DNA from 2 places in the Arthrobacter sp. AOP36-F1-5 genome. Region 1 is predicted to be linked to the other one. Evidence: predicted binding sites of a transcription regulator. Region 1 holds the regulator's gene; the other holds the start of a gene.
What was found. Region 1 encodes Rex, which represses fermentation and respiration genes when NADH is low (regulators of the CRP and FNR family bind a similar motif). Its sites were predicted from a motif close to CTTGTGAANNNNTTCACAAG; they were not measured.
Positions count from the first base shown of each region.

Region 2: AC3ZI9_RS08490 (glyceraldehyde-3-phosphate dehydrogenase) is a predicted target of Rex. The motif match lies at 1,984-2,003, and genes of this name have one in related genera.

Region 1 is NZ_CM176892.1:2,904,438-2,911,470, forward strand. Features, by position in the region: gene ccsB (c-type cytochrome biogenesis protein CcsB) at 1-5, opposite strand, end outside; gene resB (cytochrome c biogenesis protein ResB) at 24-1,736, opposite strand; gene AC3ZI9_RS13335 (cytochrome c biogenesis CcdA family protein) at 1,703-2,497, opposite strand; gene AC3ZI9_RS13340 (TlpA family protein disulfide reductase) at 2,494-3,129, opposite strand; gene AC3ZI9_RS13345 (histidine phosphatase family protein) at 3,137-3,799, opposite strand; gene AC3ZI9_RS13350 (hypothetical protein) at 3,972-4,814, shown strand; gene AC3ZI9_RS13355 (redox-sensing transcriptional repressor Rex) at 4,821-5,468, opposite strand; gene AC3ZI9_RS13360 (glutaredoxin family protein) at 5,474-5,728, opposite strand; gene AC3ZI9_RS13365 (HAD family hydrolase) at 5,831-6,649, shown strand; gene AC3ZI9_RS13370 (30S ribosomal protein bS22) at 6,768-6,866, opposite strand; gene AC3ZI9_RS13375 (helix-turn-helix domain-containing protein) at 6,994-7,033, opposite strand, start outside.
Region 2 is NZ_CM176892.1:1,854,074-1,861,106, forward strand. Features, by position in the region: gene AC3ZI9_RS08485 (hypothetical protein) at 1-276, opposite strand, end outside; gene AC3ZI9_RS08490 (glyceraldehyde-3-phosphate dehydrogenase) at 345-1,763, opposite strand; RNA gene rnpB (RNase P RNA component class A) at 2,877-3,245, opposite strand; gene AC3ZI9_RS08500 (acyltransferase family protein) at 3,259-4,368, opposite strand; gene AC3ZI9_RS08505 (YaaA family protein) at 4,569-5,351, shown strand; gene AC3ZI9_RS08510 (VOC family protein) at 5,368-5,754, opposite strand; gene AC3ZI9_RS08515 (zinc ribbon domain-containing protein) at 5,799-6,536, opposite strand; gene AC3ZI9_RS08520 (Nif3-like dinuclear metal center hexameric protein) at 6,591-7,033, opposite strand, start outside.

The DNA.
Region 1 (7,033 bases):
GGCATGCGTTTTTCCTCTGTCTCCTAAACTTCGGTCCGGTCGGTGCCGGTGAATTCACGCTCAAGAAGTGTGCGAATCTCCCGGGCTTCCTGCCGTACACGCGGGTCCTCGCCACGGGCGAGCACTCCGTATTCGATGATACGCCCACTCTTTTCCCCGGAGCCACCCGATTCGCCCGCGGCGGGGTGCACCTTGATCCAGGCACGCCGGCGGGGGGTGAACAGGGAAACGGCCAGACCCATCAGGGCCAAGGCGGCGAAGATGCCCACCGGCAGCTTGCCCGGATCGTGGTGGACGTCCAGGGCGGCGTAGCGTTTGATGCCCTTGAAGGTGATCGTGCCCTTGTCCTGGGGCAGTTCCACCGTCTGGCCGGCATTGACGACCAGGCCGCCGGCGTCCAGCTTCCTGCTGTTCAGTTCGTTCAGGTCGTCGGTGTCCAGGACGAAGACGTTCTGTGGATCCCCGGAGTCCAGACCGAGGTCACCGTAGTAGGAGTTCAGCTGCAGTTGCGGTTCCGTCGGGCTCGGATCCAGGGAGACCCCCACCCCCTCGGCGGTGATCCCCGCCGTGGGGAGGAACAGGCCGACGAAACCGAGCTGGTCGGGGGCCGCGTCGGGGACCTTCAGGACCAGCAGGGAGGTGAAGACCTCGTCCTGCGGCACCGCCACCACCGGGCCGGAGTAGGCCACCTTGCCGTTGCCGTCGTGCACGACGATGTCCGGGGCGTACCCGTTGCCCACCAGATAGACGGCGGTGCCACCGATCCGCAGCGGATGGTTCACGCGCAGATCCTGCTTCCGTGGCTTCTGGCCGGGTTCGGACGTGGTGACCTGGGCATGGAAGTCGATGGGCTGGCCGAAGTGTGTGGTCGATTCGCGGTCGTAGGTGACATCGAAGTCGTCCAGAGCGACGGAGAAGGGGCTCAGCGAGCCTTCCTTGAAACCGGTTCCGGGATTGAAGGAGTCGTAGGAGACCAGCGTGTTCACGAAGGACTCACCCTCCACGACGATCCGCTGGCCGGTGTACCCGTAGACCCCACCGATCGCGACGGAGGCCAAGACGCCGATGAGCGAGAAGTGGAAGACCAGGTTCCCGATTTCACGGACGTAGCCGCGTTCGGCGGCCACCGACGGCGTCGTGCCCCCGGGACGTTTCTCGACCCGGTAACCGCGTTTGCGCAGCAGGGCGGCGGAGCGGTCGAGGACCTCCCCGTCGCTGCGGGCGGCCGGATCGTCGGCCAGTTCGAAGCTCCCGTTCTCGGGGAGCCGCGACAGCCGGGCCGGGGTACGCGGTGGCGGGGTGCGCAAGGTCTTGTAGTGCTTCTTCGCCCGGGGAAAGACACAGCCGATCAACGAGATGAACAGCAGCAGGTAGATCGCGGAGAACCAGACGGAGGAGAACACGTCGAAGAGCTGGAAGGTATCGAGCCATTCCCCCAGCACCGGCTTGTTCTCCAGGTAGGCGGTGACCTCCGTCGGGTTCACCGGGCGCTGCGGGAACAGCGATCCCGGCACGGTGGCCACGGCCAGCAACAGGAGCAGGAACAAGGCGGTACGCATGCTGGTCAGCTGGGTCCAGGCCCACCTCACCATGCCCCAGGGCCCCAGGGACGGTACCGCCACCTCGGGCTTGCGGCCTCCCCGGGGGTTCTTCCCGCCCGCGGAACCCGAAGATGCGTGATTGGACTTGCTGTTCAGGGCCATCAAATCGGCAACCTTATCTCGTTGGCGAACCATGTTTGCAGTTGCACGACCCATTCACCCCACAGCCCCGTGACCATCACGAGGCCCAACAGGATGAGCAGGAGGCCGCCGGCGCGCATGACGGCCACCTGGTGGCGCTTGAAGAAGGCCAACGTCCCCGCGGCCCTCCTGAATCCCAGGGCGATGAGCAGGAACGGCACCCCCAGGCCCAGGCAGTAGGTGAAGGTCAGCAGGGCACCGCGGGCCACATTCGCGTCGGGACCGGTACTCATGATCAGCACTGCGGACAGGGTGGGCCCGATGCATGGGGCCCATCCCAGACCGAACGTCATGCCCAGCACGGGGGCACCCCAGAGACCTGCCGGGGGCCGGTGGTGGATCTTGCGATCACGCTGGAACCAGGAGAATCCGCCCATGAACACGATGCCCATGACGATGACCACCAGGCCCAGGGCCTGGGTGACCCAGTCCCCGTCCCGGGCCAGCCAGACGGTCGCCTTGGTGAAGACGATCCCGATGAGCATGAAGACCACGCTGAAGCCGAGGACGAACAACCCGATGCCGGTGACCATCCGGCCCCGTTTCTGTTCGGCCAGATCCGCCCCGGTCAGCCCGGTCACATAGCCCAGGAACCCGGGAACCAACGGCAGGACGCAGGGCGATAGGAAGGAGACGAGCCCGGCGAGGACGGCCACCGGGATCGAGAGCAGCAGCGAGCCGTCCTGGACGGCCTCGGCGAAGGGGTTGCCCTGGACGCCCAGCGCCGGAAGGGCAGTGACGAGCCCGGCGATCACGCGGACTCGGAGACCAGGTCGGAGATCAGTGCCTTCAGCGTGGACTCATCGGCTTCACCCAGCAGGCGGGCCGCCACCCGGCCCTGGCGATCAAGCACCAGCGTGGTGGGCACGGCCTGCGGGGGGACGTATTCGGTCATCGAGAGCAGGATCGATCCGTCGGCGTCGGGCATCGAGGGGTAGTCGATCTTGAAGGTGCGTTCGAACGCGTGCGCCGTGTCCTGGCCATCACGGACGTTCACCCCGTAGAACTGCACGCCCTTGGATTTGAAGGCCTTGCTCAGTTTGGCCAGATGCGGCGCCTCGAGCCGGCACGGGGCGCAGGCGGCATACCAGAAGTTCAGGACGGTGATCTGGTCCTTGAGCTGCGCCGAGTCAATGGTTTTGCCCTCGTACGTCGTGCCGTCCAGTTCCACAGGTTTCCCGCGGCTTGCCTGGTCGTATTCCTGGACGGAACCGTCCCCGGCAATGTAGTTCTTCCCGTTGCCGGCCTTGGCCTGTTCCGCCAGCGGGTCCTCGGTCGCGGCGCAGGCGGCCAGCGGCAGGACGGCGGCGAAGAGCGCGGCGGAGCGCAGGACGTGTCGTCGGGCGGGAAACGGTGAATCGGACAGGCGGGACGGATGGGACGGCATGTGTTCTTCAGGCTCCGGGGATGTTAGCCGCGTTGGCCAGCAGGTCAGCGCAGGGTTCGGTATAACGAACGGCAACGAGCCGTTCCCCCTCAAAATCCAGGCTGGTGACCGACGTGAGCGTGCATTGCCGCTTCCGGGGGTCATGCCACAGGTGCTTGTTTTCGGCGGCCAGGCGCGTCACCCAAATGGGTAGCTGGTGGCTGACCAGCACGGCTTGGGCTCCGGGGCCGCCGAGTGAAACGGCCCGGTCGCGGTGATCCTTCACCGCGGCCATCATGCGCTCGACCTGGACCCGGTAGGGCTCCCCCCAGGACGGACGCAACGGGTTGATGAGGTAGGGCCAGTGCCGCGGGTTGCGCAGCTGCCCCTTGACTCCGGAGAGTCCCTCGAAATGGTTTCCGCCTTCGATCAGTCGATCATCGGTGGCGATCTGCAGGCCCAGGGCCTTGGACGTCGGCTCGGCCGTTTCCTGGGCCCTGACCAGTGGCGAGGCCGCCAGATGCACGATTGACGCGCCGGCGTCGCGCTGGGCCACGAAGTACTCCGCGGCACGATCCGCCATGGTGCGGCCGAGATCGGAGAGGCGGAATCCGGGCAACCGGCCATAGAGCACCTTGTCCGGGTTGTGGACCTCCCCATGGCGGAGCAGGTGGACGGTGGCGACAGGCATGCATCTAGTGTCTCAAACCTTTGCGGCGTCGCCTAAAAGGGGGACGGTGATCCACTTCACGCATCCCTCGCGGGCGCATAGTGTCAGCCTTCGTGATGATGCCCCGACAGGGGTCGGGCGCATTAGTCTGGGAGCTGGGCCCACCGTACGCAACACCAATGGAGGACAGACGATGAGCACCCCCACCCCCGAGGACCCGCAGCAGGACCCGGATGCCACCAACGACGGCACCACTCCCCCGGTTCCCGGTCCCCCGCAGTTCGGACAACGCCTGCCCGAGACCGGGGCCGACGCCACCGGGTCCCCCCAATACGGCCAGAACCCTCCGGGCCAGCCGGGCCAGTACGGCCAGGGCACCCAGGGCCCCGGTTCCTCCGGGCAGCCGGGGGCGGGCCTGCCTCCGGGCTACGGCCAGCCCGGTCAGCCGAACCTGCCCCCGGTGGGACAGGGCCATGCGAATCCCGCCCCCTCCCCCTATGGCTACGGTTACGGCCAGCAGCCGGACGGTGGGGCAGCGGGCTTCGGGGGAACTCCCGGCACGCGGCCGGCACCCCCGAAACAGCTCAAGGCGGCATTCTGGTTGATCATTGGCGCCGGGATCATCACCCTGGTGCAGGCGCTGATCCTGATCTTCCTGCCGAACGCCATGGTCGTTGAGGCCATCCGCGAAGCCATCGCGCAGCAGGGTCCCGAGACCCAGCAGCAGCTCGACGACGCCGGGATCGACCTCGAATCGATGATCAGCGCCCTGAAGGTCGTCGTCCTGATCATGATGGTGGTCGTGGCCGGGGTCTACGCGCTGATCGCCAGCTTCATCCGCAAGGGCAGCAACGGGGCCCGCATCACCGGCACCGTCCTAGCGGCGATCTCCCTGTTCGGGTTGTTCACCCCGTCGGATCCGATCTCGCTCCTGGTGATCCTGCTCGGCGTGGCCGGCATCGTCCTGGCCTGGCTGACGCCCTCCTCGAACTACGTCAAGGCGATGGCCCAGCGTAAGCGGGGCGGCTTCCGCTAGCAGCCCTCAGTCCTGGTCTGCCGGGCGGCCCGCCCCGAAGCCTGCGTGGTAGGCCAGGATCTGCAGTTCCCGGGCCATGTCCACCCGGCGCATGTGGATGCCCTCGGGAACCTGGAGGATCACCGGGGCGAAACTGAGGATGTTGGTGATCCCGGCACCGACGACCCGGTCGCAGAGTTCCTGGGCCGCCGGTCCGGGGACGGCCAGCACGGCCATGTTCAACCCCAGTTCGGCCGTGGCCGCAGCCAGTTCACCCACCGGACGGACCGCCAGCCCGCCCACGGCATCGCCAATGACGGTTTCGGCGATGTCGAAGACCGCTTGGATGCTGAACCCGCCTTCATGGAAACCGGCATAGCCGGCCAAGGCGCGGCCCAGGTTGCCGGCACCGAGGATGCCGACCCGCCAATCCCGTTCCAACCCCAGGGTCTCGGAAATGGTCTCGGCCAACACCTCGATCCGATACCCGACGCCCCGGGTCCCGAAGGTCCCCAACAGCGAGAGGTCCTTGCGCAGGATCGCGGAATTCACTCCGGCGGCGGCGGCCAGGACCTCCGAGGAGATCGTCGGGCGACCGACCTCACGCATGGCCTCCAGGGCGCGCAGATAGCCGGTCATGCGACTCAGCGTCGCCTCGGGAAGTGCCTTTTCCATCGGATTCACGCACTGATCAACTTCTCGAGCCGATCCGCATCAATGACCCAGAAATCGCGTTGCACCCCATCCACCAACAGCACCGGCACCTCTTCGCCGAATTGCTGCATCAGGGCCGGATCGTCATCGATGAGGACCTCGTCCCACGCGACTCCATGCCGTGCCGTCACCGTCTGGACGGTGGCGCGGGCGGCCCCGCAGAGGTGGCATCCGGTCCGGCTCAAGAGCCTGACCCGGGGTGGTTGAAGCGAAGAATCCATACTCCAAACCTACCGTTACTCCCCCTCGGCCGGGCAGAAACGATCCTCCCCGTGACGCACGGCACCGCTCGCGTGGCCCGTCTCGGTGGATAGACTATCCAGATGCCAGAGCAGCCCCGAGCCGCCCATGTACCGGCAGCCCCACCATCCCCCGGGCATGCCGCCGCCTTCTTCGACGTCGACAACACCATGATGCGCGGGGCCAGTCTGTTCGCCGTGGCCCGGAAGATGTATAGCCGGGGGGCGTTCAGCCTGCGCCACGCCCTGTGGATGGGCGTGCAGCAGATCAGCTTCATGGTGCGCGGCGAGGACCTCGCGCAGGTCCACCGGATCAAGGACCAGGCGCTGGCCCTGGCCGCCGGCATCCTGGTCGATGACATGAGCGCCCTGGGCGACGAGATCTACGACGAATTCATTGCCAGCCGGATCTGGCCCGGGACCCGGGCGCTGGCCCAGGCGCATCTGGACGGAGGCCGGCCGGTGTGGCTGGTCACCGCCACCCCCTTGGAAGTGGCCGAGGTGATCGCCGACAAGCTCGGCCTTTCCGGTGCGCTGGGCACCGTGGTGGACCAACACGAGGGGGTCTATACGGGCCGGCTGGTCGGCGAGATCCTGCATGGCCCGGCCAAGGCCACCGCCGTGACCGAGCTGGCGGCCCGCGAAGGCCTGGATCTTTCGACCAGCTGGGCCTACAGCGATTCCTATAACGACGTGCCGCTGCTGACCGTCGTCGGACATCCGGTGGCCATCAACCCGGATGTACGCCTGCGCCGCCACGCCCTGGCCCACAACTGGCCCGTATATGACTTCCGCCGTGGACGGCATGCGGCAACGATCGGCATCCGGGCGGCCACCGTCTCGGGCGCCGTCTACGGGCTCTGGCGCGGCCTGCGGATGATGCGCCGACGCTTCCGCCCCTAGGAGCCGGGTGGGGCGGGCCCTGCCTCCGGCAAGGCCCGGACATGACGACGGCGGGGCCCCACCCGAAGGTGGAACCCCGCCGTCAAGCATCAGGGGCGGGATCCTGTCCCGCCGCGTGCTACTTCTTGTTGCGACGCTGGTGGCGCGTCTTACGAAGCAGTTTACGGTGCTTCTTCTTGGCCATCCGCTTGCGGCGCTTCTTGATAACTGAGCCCATTTGGTTCCTCACAGACTAATGATTGATTTCTGCTGACGACCACGCGGGGAGCAGGCAGCAACCATCGCGGACGTTAAATGTTCCCTACTAGTTTACCTTGCCCAAGGCGACCGTGCGGACCACGCCCTCAGGCGGTCTCCGACGTCCCGTCCACACGCGCGGTTTTC
Region 2 (7,033 bases), 1.1 Mb from region 1:
CGTGTCCTTGGCCGGGGCGGCCTTCGCGGACTTGGTGGCCGGCGCCGTGGAGGAGGACTTCTCCGCGGTCGCGGTTTCCGACGCCGAGGAGGCAGCACTGCTGCTCACCGGTGCCGAGCTGGAGGCTGCTGCCGAGGTTTCCTGCGTGGCCGGCGCCGACGATGAATCGTCGGAGCTTCCCGTGGAGGAACATCCGGTGGCTGCCAGCAGTACCGCGAATCCGGCGGCGGTGACCCCCAGTGTGCGGCGTGCTCGGCTATCGATCAGACGATCCATGCTCTTGTCCTGTTTCCTGCCCGGTGCGTGGGCTGGTTATCCGGTGCCGCTGATGGCGCCGGTGGTGATTACACGGTGGCTTCTGCCTCGACCGTGATGTCTTCGGTTTTTTCTACTGCGGGGAAAGCCACCGGGTGGGTTCCCGCAAGTTCCTCGATGACGCGAACCACCTGGCAGGAGTAACCGAACTCGTTGTCGTACCAGACGTAGACGACGGCGTTTCGGCCGTTGGCGATGGTCGCCAGCCCGTCGACGATGCCGGCCCGGCGCGAACCGACGAAATCGGTGGAGACGATCTCCGGGGAGTCGATGTAGTCGATCTGCTTATGCAGTTCGGCTCCCAGCGACGTCTGACGCAGGTAGGTGTTCAGCTCTTCCTTGGTGGTGTCCTTCTCCAGGTTCAGGTTCAGGATCGCCATGGAGACATCGGGGGTGGGGACGCGAATCGCGTTTCCGGTCAACTTGCCCTCGAATTCGGGCAGTGCCTTCGACACTGCCTTCGCGGCACCGGTTTCGGTGATGACCATGTTCAACGCCGCCGACCGTCCACGACGGTCTCCCTTATGGAAGTTATCGGTCAGGTTCTGGTCGTTGGTGAACGAGTGGACGGTTTCCACGTGACCGTGGGTGACACCATATTCGTCGTTGATCGCCTTGAGCACCGGGGTGATCGCGTTCGTGGTGCAGGACGCCGCGGAGACGATCGTGTCGTCGGCGGCAATGTCACCGTGGTTGATGCCGTGCACGATGTTCTTCACATCGCCCTTGCCCGGAGCGGTCAGCAGGACCTGGGACACGCCCTTGGCCTTGAGGTGCTGGCCCAGTCCTTCGCGGTCGCGCCAGCGGCCCGTGTTGTCCACAACGATCGCCTTGTCGATGCCGTAGGCGGTGTAGTCCACGGTGGTCGGGTCGTTGGAGTAGATGACCTGGATCAGGGTTCCGTTGGCGAGGATCGTGTTGTTTTCCTCGTCGACGGTGATCGAGCCTTCGAAGGGTCCGTGCACCGAGTCGCGGCGCAACAGCGAGGCGCGTTTGACCAGATCGTTCTCGCCGTTCTTGCGCACCACGATGGCGCGCAGGCGCAGTCCGTAGCCGCCGCGCTCGATCAGGATGCGCGCCAGCAGCCGTCCGATGCGTCCGAAGCCGTAGAGCACGATATCGCGGGATTCGACGTCGGTGCGCCCGGCGCCGCCGGCCTTTTCGGCGAATTCGTCGGCCAGGAAGTCCTGCAGCACGGCGCCGTTGCCCTGTTCGTTGAATTTGCGGGCCAGTCGGGCCAAATCCACCGAGACCGCACCGAGGTCCAGTGCGTCAAGGCCCTGGAGCAGGGGAAGTGTTTGGGAGGGGGAGAGTTCCACGCCGTCAATATGGCGGGCCACCCGGTGGGCCTTGAGGATGTCGATCGGGGATTTGTTGATGAGCTTGCGCCCGTAGATGGAGGTCACCACATTGTTCTTGCGGTAGAGACGCCCAATGAGGGGAATCATGGCCTCGGCGAGTTCCTCGCGGCCGCTCCATTCATTCTGGGCGGCGACAGACTGCTGGGTCACTTTTTGTCCTTCCAATTCAGCCGGCAGGGATCCACTAGCCGGTTGGCACCGCGAAAGCACCATTGCAGATACGGTTGGTTGGGGTCCGAGATTCCTCTCCCCCGGGGCTGAGCCCACCTCCATCCTAGGTTGTTGACCCCCGATCACCGCATTGATGCCGGTGAACTCACTCACATGACCTGCCGAATTCCGGCCCGTAATCTTTCCGCATGCGACAACACATGATCAGCCCGGGGACGGCGCGCCGATAAACAACCCCCATTCGTAAATATATTCGATTACACTTGGAATGGCGGCGCCCCGTCTCTTGCGTCGCCGGCATGGTTCCCCCAGACCGTGCCCATCAACCGACCCTGCCCCTTCACCTCGGGCAGGGTCGGTTGCCCGTTGAGGAGCATCCACCCCATGGTCTTGCACAGACCCCACCCGTCATCTAGGCCGCGAAGGGGCACTGCGCGCCTACACTGGCGGAAGGTCCGGCATGTAGCCGTCAACCGACAACTGACTGGGGAGTTATGAGAATCGGGGACTTATCCCGCGAGCACCGTCACCTGGGAGTGGTTTTTCTCGATGAGACGATGGCCATCAACGGGACGTTGGAGTATTTCAGGGCTATTTGGGTCGGCAACGAATATCGGCAGGTGCTAACCATTAGTGGCTGGGTTTCACCGCCACTGTCATTGGATGCAGAGATCGAAGTCCAAGAACCCCACACCGGCCCACTGGCTGCCAGCGTAGAGATCACGTCATGAGGCGCGCAGCGGAGCACCACCGCACACACTAGAACATACTTTCGACTATGGTTAAACCTCGCCAACCACCGGGGAGGACACCATCAATAAGGTCGACGTCGCTCAAGCGTTGCGGATCCTCAACTCGGATTTGGCCAGCGGGGGTCGCCAACACCATCTCAAGCGGGCCCTGATGCCGGGCGACTACCCGCCACAGATCCATCCCGATGACTGGGAACCAGATGACGAGTCCGATCGCAGTCCCGTCCAACCCGAATGAGCTCGGCCGCCGAACGTGGCGGGACGTGGTGGATCATAGGGGACGGGATGGCCTGTACGCCGGGTTCTGTACCGGCAGCGGTTACCCGATTGCCGGTGACGATCATCCATCTAGGAGCACCGTTGCCGATGCCCTCACGCGGCCTACCCGACTACTGGGGCGAACAGCCCTCATACGCAGCCTGTCTGGCCTTGCTCCGGGTGGGGTTTACCGAGCCGCCCCAGTCACCTGGGGCGCTGGTGGTCTCTTACACCACCTTTTCACCCTGACCCGCACGAGGCGGGCGGTCTGTTTTCTGTGGCACTATCCTGCGGGTTTCCCCGAGTGGGCGTTACCCACCACCCTGTTCTGTGGAGCCCGGACGTTCCTCGGGCCGCTTGCGCGACACGCGATCGTCCAGCCATCCCGTCCGCCGAATAGTCTACCGTGCTCCGGGTCTGGTCTGGGCGGCGACACCTACGTGTCGATCGTCGGCCCCCTCCGAGACGTGCGGCTCCTCGGCTCGCAGTGGTTCTTTGTCTGGCCCGGGGTAGACAGGCTGTGCTCGGCCGGTGCCTGCCACCGGACTGGATGGCGACACCTTCTCGATGAGGGGCAGCAGGAGGGTGCCGATGCGGCCAATCGCCTGGTGGACCGGCTGCATCGAGGCAAGCAACGCAATTCCTGCCATGAGGATCACGTAGATCACCACGGCTTCGTATCTGTTGTCCTCCGCCATGATCTTCGCGTACCGCGCCACGGCAAGTATCGCGAAGCCATGGAGCAGGAAAATGGAGAGGCTCCGCTGGCCAAACCTGACCAGCAGGCCGGGGTCGCGGGGAACCAGGACCAGCAGACCGGCGGTGAGCACCACGGCACAGATCTGTAGCACGAGTCGATAGATGACACCCGTGGGATCGGAAACATCCAGGACGTCGTAGCCCCTGCTCCCGTAGAACCACTTGTGGTTCGGCGCCCAATACAGCAAGAAGCCGAACGTGAGCAGTGCCGAGACTGCCACCACTACCCGGCCCCTCCCCAGCAATCGGGAAAGGTAGGCCAGAATAGGCTTGCCGTAGGTGAAACCGAGCACGAAGAACGGGAGGAAGACCAGGGTCCGGGAGGCGCTGTAGGGGTAATCGAGCACGTCGATCATTCCGGATGCCAGCGAAATGAGGACTGAAAGAATAAGGCTCGTGCGGGGAATTTTCGCGATCAGCGGGGTCAGCACCGTCCACACGGTCATGGAGAGCAAGAACCAGAGGATCCAGTAGGGCCTCTCCCAGGAGAAGGTTGCGTCGGAACCCATTACCCACCGAGCCAGGAAATAAGCGACCTGGAAAACGACCAACAGGGTCAAAAACTGGGTGCAGCGCTGGAGGATTCCACGGGGTTTGGAAGTGATCCCGGCGAGGAAGACGAAGGCCGGCATATGGAAGGCATAGATCCCGGTAATCAACGCCTTGGTGACGAAACCGTCCTGCGGATCGGAACGGGCCAGCAAGTGCCCCAGGATCACCAAGAGGATCAAGATTCCCTTGGAAGCGTCCAAGACCGGGTCTCTACGGGTTGGAGGGGTAACCATCATGTACTGCATTTTCCTGACGACAACCGGTTGGGCATGACACCCCCCACTCATCCGTGGAACCCGGACATTCCATGGACCGATTGCGCGACGGAAGACCGTACGAGCGTCCCGCCCCGGCAGTCTACCGTGCTCCGAGCTGCCGGGGGCGCAGCTAGGATCGATGGGTGCTTATTTTGCTCCCGCCTTCCGAAGGAAAGAAGCCTGCCGCCGCGGGCCTCGCGTACGACGCCGATTCTCTGAGTTTTCCCGAACTCACAGGTGATCGTGCAGCAGTGCTTCAGGCCCTTGCCGCTGTCTCGGCCGAAGACGATGCCCTGAGCGTCTTGGGTGTGGGAGCCTCACTGGCCGGGGAAGTAACCCGCAATATTGCCCTCCACCAGGAACCGGCTGCTCCGGCTCACGAGGTCTACACCGGTGTGCTCTTCGAGGCGTTGGGCTACCGCACGCTGACCCCGGCCCAGCAACGCAGGGCGGATGCCTCCGTCGTGGTGGTCTCCGCCTTATGGGGCGCCGTGGGCTTCGCCGACCGGATTCCCGCCTATCGGCTGTCAATGTCGGTGAAGCTCCCGGGGATCGGAAAGCTGGCCAGCTGGTGGAAGACCCGGCTGAACCCGGTGTTGGGTGATCGTGCTGGCCAAGAGTTGGTGATCGACTGCCGTTCGAGCACCTATGCCGCTGCCTTCGCTCCCCCGCCGCAGAACACGGTGGCCGTTTCGGTGTTCCAGCTACGCGGGGGCCAGCGCAAGGTCGTCTCGCATTTCGCCAAGCACACCCGTGGCGAGGTGGCCCGCCATGTTCTGGCCCGACGAAGCACACCCGGCACTCCGGAAGCCCTGCTGAAGGCCGTCCAGGAGAGGTGGGATGCCGAGTTGGTTCCCGCCACCGCCAAGAAGGCCCACCAGCTGAACATCATCCTGCCGGAAGACCATAGCTTCGCCACCACATAATCCCGCAGCCGCAGGATCAGCGCCTGGGGGCTTCGCCCTCTGCCACCAGTTCGATTTCGAAACCGTCCGCGTTCTGCAGATACGCGGCGTAGTGGTCGGGTCCGCCCGCGTGGGGGTGCAGCTCGGCGAACATCAGGGTGAATCCCCGCCCCACGGAGGCACGGGTAAGCGCTTCAACATTTTCGGGGGTTCCAGCACAGAACGCCAGATGATTCAGCCCGGGACGCCGGCGTTCATGCACGGTTCCCAACACATCCGGACTTGATTCGAGGACCAAATACTCCCCCGCACCCTGCCAACTCGCGCCGCCTGACCATTCCTCGGCACGCACGTAGCCGAGGGATTCGAAGATCCAGCCGAGCGTCGTGGTGGCCTGCTCCAGATCAGCGACCCATATCTCCACATGGTGCAGCCGCCCCCGCGGAACCGGTCTGCGGGTGTTTTGTTCTACTTCCACTCGGGCGAGCGAACCAAGATGACGCCCGAGTCGGGGCAGGAGACGACATCGTCCTCGGCCGCAGCACGAATCTCGGCCAAGTCACCGGCAGCTAGTTGCATGCCGGATCCTTCCGAGGTGCCGTGGAAGAGGCGAGCGGCACCGATACCGCGCTGTGCCAAACGCTTTTCATACATTCCCACCAGGGTCGAGTCAATGCGTCCGGCCAGTTCGGTACGCTCGGTCACCAGCGTGGCACGCTCGGCGGCCAACTCCTCAGCCTTGTCATCTCGGGCGCGTTCGAGCTGGGCTAGTTGGGCCGCGGTTCCGTCGGCCGAGGCTGTGACCCCTTCGAGCCTGCCGGCCACTTCCTCGGCAGTTTCCATCAGTTCCAGCTCGGTGGTCTCGAGTTCTCCGCGCTTCAGCGTCAAGGAGTCGATCTCATGTTGGAGGGCCATCATGTCCCGTGCGGTGCCACGGCCAGCCTCGATTTGGGCGCGATCCTTCTCGATCCGGGCCTGCACCTTCTCGGTCTGATGCTCAATATCGGTCAAGGCATGTTGGGCGGCAGCAGATTCCTCGGCCACTTCTCGGCGGGCGGCCTCGGCTTCGGCCACGGTTTCGCCGGCGGCGATAATCTCCGGGTCGGAGGCCAGAACCTTCACGGCGCGGTCGATCTTCACGATCTTCGAGTCCAGTGCCTGCAGGTCCAACAGCAGCAGCTGGTCGGCGGGTGATGCCTTGGCCATCGGTGATTCTCCTCGTGCTCGGTGGCTCCCCAGCCTACTGCCCACCGGCGCCGATCAGTCCCCGGGGGTGAGGATGAAATCCCAGGGGTCGGTATTGATCGAGCTGACACCGATCTCCAGGATGAAGTTCTGGTCGATGAGCACGTTGTAGAGGCCTTCGGCGGCGGCCGGAAGCCACAGCCATTCACCGGCGAAGTGGGAGATGTCCACGAGGTAGGGCCGGTCTTCCACGGCGGCCTCGCGTGCTTCGGAAGCCGGGTGGTGGCGCAGATCGGCGGTGACGAACACGTCGGCCCGGGCCGCCCGCACCGCGTCGAAGAGGCTGTCCCCGGCGCCGCCGCAGACGGCCACCGTGCTCACGATCCCGTCACGGTCCCCGGCCACGCGCACACCTCCTGCGACAGCTGGCAGTGCGCCGAACACTCGGGAGGCGAAATCGGAGAGGGCCAATGCGTCCGGAAGGGTGCCGACCCGGCCAAGCCCTTCTTCGGGAAGGC